3 regions of the Trichlorobacter sp. genome follow, and region 1 is predicted to be linked to each of the others. Evidence: riboswitches for the same ligand, from Rfam matches in the RefSeq annotation. Region 1 holds a riboswitch; each other region holds the start of a gene.
The links. A riboswitch is a leader RNA that binds a small molecule or an ion and turns the genes downstream of it on or off. The one in region 1 is predicted to bind cobalamin.

Region 1 (3,272 bases):
GACATAGATCAGGCCGAGATTCAGGTTGCCCTTACCAAAAAAACGGTAATTTACATCAGCGGTCAGCTTATGCTTGGGACGACGCAACAGTGCCTCTCCAGTTTCCTTGTCTTTGGTCTGGGTATACGTATAGGCTGCACTGAACATCAGATCGTTCATGGGGTTAACTTGTACCGTAACCTCAAGCCCTTGCGTGTACGCACGAGCAACATTCTCATAGGTCTGATTTTGATATGCAATTAGGTCTTTAAAATCATTTCTGAACCATGTCGCGCCCAGCGTTGTGCTGATTTCCGATATCTCCTGTTCTAGTCCGATATCCCAGCCATTGCTCTTTTCTGGTGTTAATCCTGCGTTGCCGCCAAGAAAACCCATAGCAGGCGCAGGTGGCGCAAACAGTTGATACAGCGAAGGCGCCTTGAAGCCGGTGCCATAGCTGCCTTTCAGCCTGGTGTCGGTCTGCTTGAACAGATAGGCGGTGGTGAAACGGTAGGTGGCCTTGCTGCCAAAACGGTCATGGTCATCTATCCGCACCCCGGCCGTGGAGAACCAGCTATCCCACAGGTTAAGCTGGTCCTGCAGGTAGAGACTGTTAGTACGGGCGGACTGTTCATTCCAAATATTTGTAGACGTATCGACGGAGCTGGTCCCTGCATTGAAATATTCGTAATAACTTTTTGATTTGGCCTTTTCCTCCTTGGTTTCGGCACCGACCAGCAGGGTGTTGCTCTTGTGCAGTCGCAGGATATGCTGCCAATCGAATTTTACGGTCTGCCCCTGATATTCGCTGCGCTGAAAATCAAACGGATGGTCAGCATCGCGGTCATTGTCGTCGGAGCGGGTCAGGTCGTTGAGCGAAACCCCCAGTTTTTGTTCCCACAGGTCATCAAACAGCAACAACGCACCTTGAGTCCTGAACTGCAGCTCTTCGTTCCGCATGACCCGGTTTGGATCATCGGCACCGGCACCGCCGCCGTTATCAGCCTCGTTGCGCGTCCTGGTATAGCGCAGGCTCATATCGATATCACTGTTCTGAGTAGGCGTAATCCCCAAGCGTGCAGCAACGGTGGTATTCTGGTAACCGTCAGCCTCACGATTGCCGTCACGGGATGCAGCAGCCGAGATACCGCTGCTGTCAAGCCGGGAAAGCGACAGGCTATAATTGACCAGATCGGTGCCACCGCTGATGCCGGCAGATTCCTTAGCCGTGTAGAACGAGCCGCCCTCTGCCGAGACAAAGCCGGTCGACCTACCGCTGCCCCGCTTGGTAATGATGTTGATCACGCCGCCGATGGCGTGGGAGCCGTAGAGGGTACTCTGAGGTCCGCGCAGCACCTCGATACGCTCAATGTTATCCGTGGTCAGAAAACCGAAGTAGTACTCGCCACCGGTGGTGGAGGGGTCATTCAACTCCACACCATCAATCAGCACCAGGGTATGGCGGCTATCGCCCCCCCGCATGAAAATCGACACCGTTTGCCCAGCCCCTCCGCTGCGCACCACATCCAGTCCCGGCACCATCCGCAGCGCATCGGCCACGGTCTGCTTCTGCTGCTGCTCGATCTCTTTGGCCGTGATCACGGTGATCGAACTGCCCACCTGCTCGATCGGCACCTCATCACGGGTGGCGGTGACCACAATCTCACCCAGATTCGCCGTCTGCTCCTCCGCCAGCGCGACACCACTGGTTGCCAACACCACTCCCACCACCACTGCACAGGTTTTTCTACTGCGTTTCATCGCTGCTACCTCCCTCGGGTTTTACAGCTGGAGCGGTCTTCCGGCTTAGGACAGCCTACTTGCCCACCTTCCCAGGATTGACCCAGTGGTTGTTTCGCCTTGCGGCGACGGGCGTTCGTTTCCTTTACGGCTGCGGGGCAGCGGGGGAATGGCTCGTGCAGAGCGGCACCCCTCTTCCTCGTCTCCTGCTGATTGAAAATAGGTTATTGACTAAGACCCTGCAAACGACTGGGGTGGATTGCTGCGGTAGTGATCGTGCGTGAAGCGAGCAACGGATCGTCACAGATGGACTGCTGCATGGATGCCTCCCCCGAAGCGTGCAAATGGAGCGGTATTCCGGCTCAGGGCTTCCTACTCACCCACCTTCCCAGGTTTGATCCCAGTGGTTGTTTCGCCATGCGGCGACGGGCTTTCGTTCCCTTTACGGCTGCGGGGCAGCGGGGGGTTAGCTCAACAACAGCGGCACCCCTCTTCCTCGCTTCCATTCGGTATCTGAAGTATGCTATTTCAAGCCATAAGTACCCGGCCACGTCAAGAGTTTTTATCCGTTTAACCGATTTATCCGACAAAGGTTGCTCATGCCTACCATTCACCGCTCCGTCTGTCCCTTTGATTGCCCCGATGCCTGCGGCCTGCTGGTGACTGTCGTCGACGGCTGCGCTGTAAGCGTGGCCGGCGACCCGGACCATCCAACCACCCGCGGCCTGCTCTGCCCCAAGATGCAACACTACGAGCGCACGGTCCACTCCCCCCGCCGCCTGACCACACCGCTCCGCAGGAGCGGCCCCAAGGGCAGCGGCCGATTTGAGCCGATCTCCTGGGATGAGGCGGTTGAGCAGATCTGCTCCCGCTGGCAGGCGATCATCGCCAGCCACGGCGCTGAGGCGATCCTGCCCTATTCCTACGCCGGCACCATGGGGTTGGTACAACGTAACAGCGGCCACCCCTTCTTCCACAAGCTGGGGGCCAGCCGCCTGGCCCGCACCATCTGTTCACCGGCCAAGGAGGCCGGCTGGCAGGCGGTGATGGGCGAGACCCCCGGCCTGGACCAGAGCGAGCTGCAGCAGAGCGACCTGGTGATCCTGTGGGGGATCAACGCTGCCGCCACCAGCATCCACACCATGCGCGACGCCAGCCAGGCCCGCAAAAACGGCGCCCGACTGTGGGCCATCGACACCTACCGCACCCCAACCTGCGAGGCTTCGGACGAGGTCTTTCTGATCCGACCCGGCAGCGACGGCGCCCTGGCCTTGGGGATGCTGCAGGTGATCGCGGCTGAGGGGCTGCTGGATCAGGCCTTTATCGACCAGAGCGTACGTGGTTTTGAAGAATTTTCCCGCTCGATCCTGCCGGATTGCACCCCGGAACGGATGGCTACGGTCTGCGGCCTGCCGGCGGAGACCATCCGCCGCATGGCCCGGCAGTATGCAACGGCCCGAGCCCCTTTCATCCGGCTGGGCAGTGGCCTGACCCGCTATGCCAACGGCGCTATGAATGTGCGCTGCATCACCTGCCTGCCGGCCAGTATCGGG
Region 2 (3,272 bases), on a different contig from region 1:
GCAGGCCTCGGTGCTGGAGACCTGCTCTCCCAGGTAAAGGTGCAGCACGGTGCCACCGGTGTACTTGCGCTGCAGCTCCTCCTGCCGCTGTAGGGCCTCGAACGGGTCGTCGGTGAAGCCCACCGGCAGCTGGCTTGAATTGGTGTAATAGGGCGCCTCCGCACTGCCGGCCTGAATGATGGCGGGGAAACGCTTTTTGTCCTCCCTGGCAAAGCGGTAGGTAGTGCCCTCAGCCGGCGTGGCTTCCAGATTGTAGAGGTGGCCGGTCTGTTCCTGAAACGCCACCATCCGCTGCCGCAGGTGATCCAGCAACCGCACCGCCAGACCGTGGCCCGTCGGGGTGGTAATGTCTTCCTGGTCAGCCGTAAAATTGCGGATCAGCTCGTTGATGCCGTTGACCCCGATGGTGGAAAAGTGGTTACGCAGGGTGCCCAGATAGCGTTTGGTGTAGGGAAACAGACCGTTATCCATATGGCGCTGGATCACCTTGCGCTTGATCTCCAGACTGGTGCGGCTGATCTCCAGCAGCTGATCCAGCCGTTTGAACAGCCCGACCTCGTCACCCTGGTGTTGGTGGCCCAGGCGGGCGCAGTTGATGGTGACCACCCCCAGTGAACCGGTCTGCTCGGCCGAACCGAACAGACCGTTGCCCCGTTTGAGCAGTTCCCGCAGATCAAGCTGCAGGCGGCAGCACATGGAACGCACCATGTTGGGGGTCAGCTCCGAGTTGATAAAGTTCTGGAAGTACGGCAGGCCGTAGCGGGCGGTCATGGCGAACAGCAGCTCGGCATTCTCACTCTCCCAGGGAAAATCAGGGGTGATGTTGTAGGTGGGGATCGGGAAGGTAAACACCCTGCCCTTGGCATCGCCAGTGGTCATCACCTCGATGTAGGCCCGGTTGATCAGATCCATCTCGGCCTGCAGCTCGCCGTAACAAAACGGCATCTCCTGCCCGCCGATCACCGGCACCTGATTTTTCAGGTCGTCGGGGCAGGTCCAGTCAAAGGTCAGGTTGGTGAAGGGGGTCTGGGTGCCCCAGCGGGACGGCACGTTCAGGTTATAGATCAGCTCCTGGATAGACTGACGCACCTCCCGGTAGCTCAGCTTGTCCTTGCGGACATAGGGCGCTAGGTAGGTGTCAAAGGAGCTGAAGGCCTGGGCCCCGGCCCATTCGTTCTGCAGGGTACCCAAAAAGTTGACGATCTGCCCCACGGCGCTGGAGAGGTGTTTTGGGGGACCGGCCTCCACCTTGCCCGGCACGCCGTTCAACCCTTCGGCCAACAGCATCCGCAGCGACCAGCCGGCGCAGTAGCCGGCCAGCATATCCAGATCGTGGATATGGATGCTGCCGTCGCGGTGGGCCTCCCCCACCTCCGGCGGGTAGACCTGGGAGAGCCAGTAGTTGGCGATCACCTTGCCGGACAGGTTCAGGATCAGCCCCCCCAGGGAATAACCCTGGTTGGCATTGGCGCTGACCCGCCAGTCACTCTGCTCCAGATACTCGTTGACCGAGGCGGTCACATCCACCACGGTTTTACGATCCTGACGCAGACGGCTGCGCTGCTCGCGATAGACCGCATAGGCCCGCAGGGTGGCGAAGTGGTTAGCCGAGATCAGGGCCTGCTCCACCACATCCTGAATCTGCTCAATGCTGGGTGGTTCATGGGGGAAGCGGTGCCGCAACACCTTCAGCACCTGGCCGGTGATCAGCTGTGCCTCATCCTCACCGAACTCGTTGGTGGCCCGACCTGCACGTATAATGGCCGACTGGATACGGGCCGCCTCAAAGGGGACGCGGCTGCCGTCACGTTTCATGACACTGACGGGTGCTGCTGATACGATCTGTTGCATGGTCTGACTCCTTTGGTCTGGAGTCCGGGGATAGGTCGCGGGGCAAAAACTGAAAACGTCCGCAGCTGCTTGAAACAGCATGCGGACGTTCCGAATTTAACGTCGCCTGATTCCGTTGTTCACCTACTCCCAGTCCCCGGAGAGTAATCTTGTGCACTGGATCAAGGCAGGTCTTCTGACTTGCGAGTCATCCTCCGGGCGCCTTCCCAGCCTAACCAGCCAGTGGTCTGTTGCCCGTTGTCGTCGCTTACAGCGGCGGGTCCGTGGGGGAATGGCTCCTGTGGAGCGTCACCCCTCTTCCCTATCAAGCCCTTACGGGCACCGTTGATCGTGTATGCTGCTCCCGCCAACCAGCAGCGGAATATGTTGTGGCAACACCTCTACCACACCACAAGATATAGAGTCAAGCAGTCACACAACTATTTCATCAGCAGCAGACTGAGGGCCATCACCAGCATGCCGGCCACCAGCCCCAGCAGGCTGTCGTGGCCCTTGCCGTAGGCCCGGCTGGTGGGCAGCAGCTCATCCAGACTGATGTAGACCATGATGCCGGCCACACCGCCGAACAGCACCCCCATCACCTGGGGCGGGATCATGCCGGCCTCGCAGCCAAACACCAACCGCAAAAACAGGTAGGCCACCACGGCCCCCACCGGTTCGGCCAGGCCGCTCAAGACCGAGTAGGCAAAGGCCTTGCTGCGGTTGCCGGTGGCGTAAAAGATCGGCACCGAGACGCTGATGCCTTCAGGGATATTGTGCAAGGCCACCGCAATGGCGATGGCGACACCCAGTTTGGGGTCTTCAAGAGCCGCCAGAAAGGTGGCCAGACCTTCGGGAAAGTTGTGGATACCGATGGCCAGGGCGGTGAACAGCCCCATTCGCATCAGTTTGCGATGCCTGTCGCTGTGTTGATGTTCTCCCACAGCGGCTGGGCTCACGACGGAGAAATCAGGTAGCGGCGCAGCCGGGTTGTGCAGCGGTGCAGATTCGGCCTCGGAGTGTACCTCGTGGGGGTTTTCAGCCGCCGGCACCAGGTTGTCGATCAGACCGATCAGCAGCATGCCGCCAAAGAAGGAGCCCACATTAACCCAGTGCCCCCACGGTTCGCCGTAGCTCTCCACCAGGGCGACCGCCCCCTTGTGAAAGATCTCCACAAAGGAGACGTATAGCATCACCCCGGCCGAAAAACCGGTGGCGATAGACAGAAAGCGGTAATCAGTCCGCTTGGCCAGAAAGGCGATGGCGCTACCGATGCCGGTGGCCATGCCGGCAAACAGCGTCAACCCTAGTGCTATCCATACCTGATCCATACTTGGCCTGTCCCTCGCTCGGTACTGATTCGTTGGCAAGCTTACCATAGGACGACGCATCCGCCAGCCCATAAAAACGGCAGAGGGTAGGCCCCTCTGCCGGATGATGGT
Region 3 (3,272 bases), on a different contig from region 1:
CGCGGGTGGCGCAACAGTTGGGTATCGAACACCATGTTGCCGACTTCGAACTGCCGTTCAAAGAGCAGGTGATTGACGACTTTATCAGCCAGTACCGTCAGGGACAGACTCCCAACCCGTGCGTCTGCTGCAACCGCTCGATCAAGTTCGGTCTGCTGCTGGACAGGGCCCGCGCGCTGGGGGCCGACCTGCTGGCCACCGGGCACTATGCGCAAAAAACCGTTGACCCGGATGGCACCTACCACCTGCGGGTTGCCGCCAACCGGGCCAAGGACCAGTCCTACTTCCTCTACACCCTTACCCAGCAGCAGCTGGCCCGGGTGCTCTTTCCGCTGGGCGCTATCGAGAGCAAGGACGAGGTGCGTCGGCTGGCTGAGCAATTCGGCCTGGACGTGGCCCACAAAGGGGACAGCCAGGAGGTCTGCTTCATCCCCGGTGATGACTACGTTGCATTTCTGGAAGGCCATGGAGTTAAGGCGCACCGCGGGGAGATCGTCCATGTTGACGGCACGGTGCTGGGCCGCCACCAGGGCACCCACCGCTACACCATCGGCCAGCGCAAGGGGCTGGGGATCGGCTGGAGCGAACCGTTGTATGTGATTGCCATCGATGCCGCCAGCAACCGGGTGGTGGTGGGTGAGCAGCCCCATGTCCTGACCGCCGGCCTGCTGGCGGAGGCGATGAGCTGGATCATCCCGCCGCAAGCGACGACCTTCGCAACCAGCTGCAAGATACGCTACCGTCACCAGCCGGTGCCCTGCCAGGTTACGCTTGAGGCCGACGGTCGCTGCAAGGTGCTGTTCGATCACCAGCAGAAGTCGGTCACGCCGGGGCAGTTTGTGGTTTTCTACCAGGACGACCAGGTGCTGGGCGGCGGGCGGATCGTTGCGCCCGTGGTTGCTAGCCACCCGTAATCCCGTTTGACATTGCGGTCTGCGTTCTGTTACAAAAATTGCTCGTGTGACTGGATCAGGGGAAGGGGGTGCGACTCCCCCGCTGTCCCGCAACTGTAACAGGGCCTGTCCCTGGAGCCAGAATACCTGCCAGCCACCTGCTTGAACTGCCTCCGGGGAGAGAGGCACCCAAGCCGGCTTACGCGCGACGCACCACCTGTCCCCCAACGGACAGGTTTTTTTGTTTCTGAAAGGCGGCCATGGCACCCACCACCCTGATTACCGGCGGCGTTCGCAGCGGCAAGAGCCGCTTTGCCGAGCAGCAGACCCTGCGCTATCAACCGCCGCTCTGCTACCTGGCCACCGCCCAGGCCCTCGACGACGAGATGGAGGAACGGATCGCCCAGCACCGGGCCCGGCGCGGTGCCGACTGGCAAACCGTGGAGGAGCCGCTGGCCTTGCCCCAGACCCTGGCCCGGCTGGACGGCACCTACGGCGCCATTCTGGTTGACTGTGTCACCCTCTGGCTGACCAACCTGCTGTTGGCCCGCGATCAGAACGACACCGAACGTAACGAACAGATTGTCGGTACTGTCCACCGTCTGGCCACCACCCTGCGCGCCATGCAAACACCGGTGATTCTGGTGACCAACGAGGTGGGCATGGGCATCGTACCGGAGCACCGGTTGGGCCGCCTGTTCCGCGACCTGGCCGGTCAGACCAACCAGATTCTGGCCGCCAGCTGCGACGAGGTCTACACCCTGATCTGCGGCCTGCCGCTCAAGCTCAAATAACCCAAGGAACCGAACTCCATGCAACGTCTCGAAACCGTTCTGAACCGGATCACCCCGCTCGATGCCGGCCTGCTGGCTGCCACCCAGGCGCGACTGGACTGCAAGACCAAGCCATTGGGCTCACTGGGCAGACTGGAAGAGTTTGCCTGCCGGCTGGTGGCCATCAGTGGCCAGCAGCAACCCGACCTGACAAAGAAGGTGATCTTCACCTTTGCCGCTGACCACGGCATCACCGAGGAGGGGGTCTCGCTCTACCCCAAAGCGGTGACCGCCCAGATGGTCTTTAATTTCCTGCAGGGCGGCGCCGGTGTAAACGTCTTGGCCCGCCATGCCGGGGCCGAGGTTCGGGTGGTGGATGTGGGGGTAGACCATGATTTCGGAGGCTGCCCCGGCCTGATTCACCGGAAGGTTGCCCGCGGTAGCGCCAACTTCGCCCAGGGACCGGCCATGAGCCGCGACCAGATGCTGGCGGCACTTATGGTGGGCATCGAGCTGGCCGATCAGTGCAAGGCAGAAGGGGTCGGCCTGGTGGGCACCGGCGAGATGGGGATCGGCAACACCAGCCCCTCCTCGGCCATCATCGCCGCCTTGAGTGGCCTTTCGGTGGAACAGGTTACCCACCGCGGCACCGGCATTGGCGACCAGGCGTTGGCCCTCAAGCTGGCCGCCATCACCAGGGGGCTGGCAATCAACAAGCCCGACCCCCGCGACCCGCTGGACGTGCTGCAGAAGGTAGGTGGCCTGGAGATCGCCGCCATTGCCGGGTTGGTGCTGGGCTGCGCCGCCAACAAGATCCCGGTCGTGATGGATGGCTTTATCTCCACTGCCGGCGCCCTGATCGCTGCGGAGCTGCATCCCAACCTGCGTGATCACCTGTTTGCCGCCCACGAATCAGTGGAGGTGGGGCACCGTTTCATGCTGGAACGGATCGGCGTGAAACCGATCCTTGATCTTGGGCTACGCCTGGGTGAAGGGACCGGCGGGGCGCTGGCCATGACCCTGATCGAGGCCGGCGTCAAGATCCTGGCTGAGATGGCCACCTTTGAACAGGCCGGCGTGGCCGGACACTGAAGGTCATCATGCGCCACCTCTTGATCGCCCTGCAGTTCCTGACCATCCTGCCGTTGCCATCGCCCAAGCGTTGCGAGGCAGGCGACCTAGGCCGTTCCACAGCCTGGTTTCCGCTGGCCGGATTTTTGATTGGCGGGCTACTCTGGCTGGCCGACCTGGCCCTGACCCCGCTCTTTCCGCGCCAGCTGACCGATGCCCTGCTGGTGACCTTGCTGGCCCTGATCACCGGCGGTCTGCACCTGGACGGCCTGGCCGATGTCTGCGACGGCCTGGCAGCCCGGGGCGACAAGCAGCGCTTCCTGGAGGTCATGAAGGATTCGCGGGTCGGCGCCATCGGCGTGACCGGGTTGGTGCTGGGATTGCTCGTCAAGTACGCAGCCCTGCTGGCGGTGCCGATGGACCTTAAACGGCCGGCCCTGCTGGCAGTGCCGGCACTGGCGCGCTTTGCCCAGCTGGTGGTGCTGGCCGGCAGCCGGTCGGCCCGTCCGGACGGCCTGGGAAATGCCTTTTTAGC

Region 2: linked by a shared signal. The riboswitch ahead of RBQ93_RS09730 (ribonucleoside triphosphate reductase) and the one ahead of RBQ93_RS03885 (TonB-dependent receptor plug domain-containing protein) in region 1 are both predicted to bind cobalamin.
Region 3: linked by a shared signal. The riboswitch ahead of cobU (bifunctional adenosylcobinamide kinase/adenosylcobinamide-phosphate guanylyltransferase) and the one ahead of RBQ93_RS03885 (TonB-dependent receptor plug domain-containing protein) in region 1 are both predicted to bind cobalamin.

Annotation. Positions count from the first base shown of each region.
Region 1 covers NZ_JAVEPN010000004.1:133,083-136,354, forward strand. Annotated here, with positions in the region: gene RBQ93_RS03885 (TonB-dependent receptor plug domain-containing protein) at 1-1,740, opposite strand, end outside; cobalamin riboswitch at 1,776-1,918, opposite strand; cobalamin riboswitch at 2,048-2,262, opposite strand; gene RBQ93_RS03890 (molybdopterin-dependent oxidoreductase) at 2,319-3,272, shown strand, end outside.
Region 2 covers NZ_JAVEPN010000014.1:83,039-86,310, forward strand. Annotated here, with positions in the region: gene RBQ93_RS09730 (ribonucleoside triphosphate reductase) at 1-1,851, opposite strand, end outside; cobalamin riboswitch at 1,999-2,192, opposite strand; gene zupT (zinc transporter ZupT) at 2,271-3,161, opposite strand.
Region 3 covers NZ_JAVEPN010000001.1:239,967-243,238, reverse strand. Annotated here, with positions in the region: gene mnmA (tRNA 2-thiouridine(34) synthase MnmA) at 1-914, shown strand, start outside; cobalamin riboswitch at 940-1,063, shown strand; gene cobU (bifunctional adenosylcobinamide kinase/adenosylcobinamide-phosphate guanylyltransferase) at 1,154-1,687, shown strand; gene cobT (nicotinate-nucleotide--dimethylbenzimidazole phosphoribosyltransferase) at 1,706-2,758, shown strand; gene cobS (adenosylcobinamide-GDP ribazoletransferase) at 2,767-3,272, shown strand, end outside.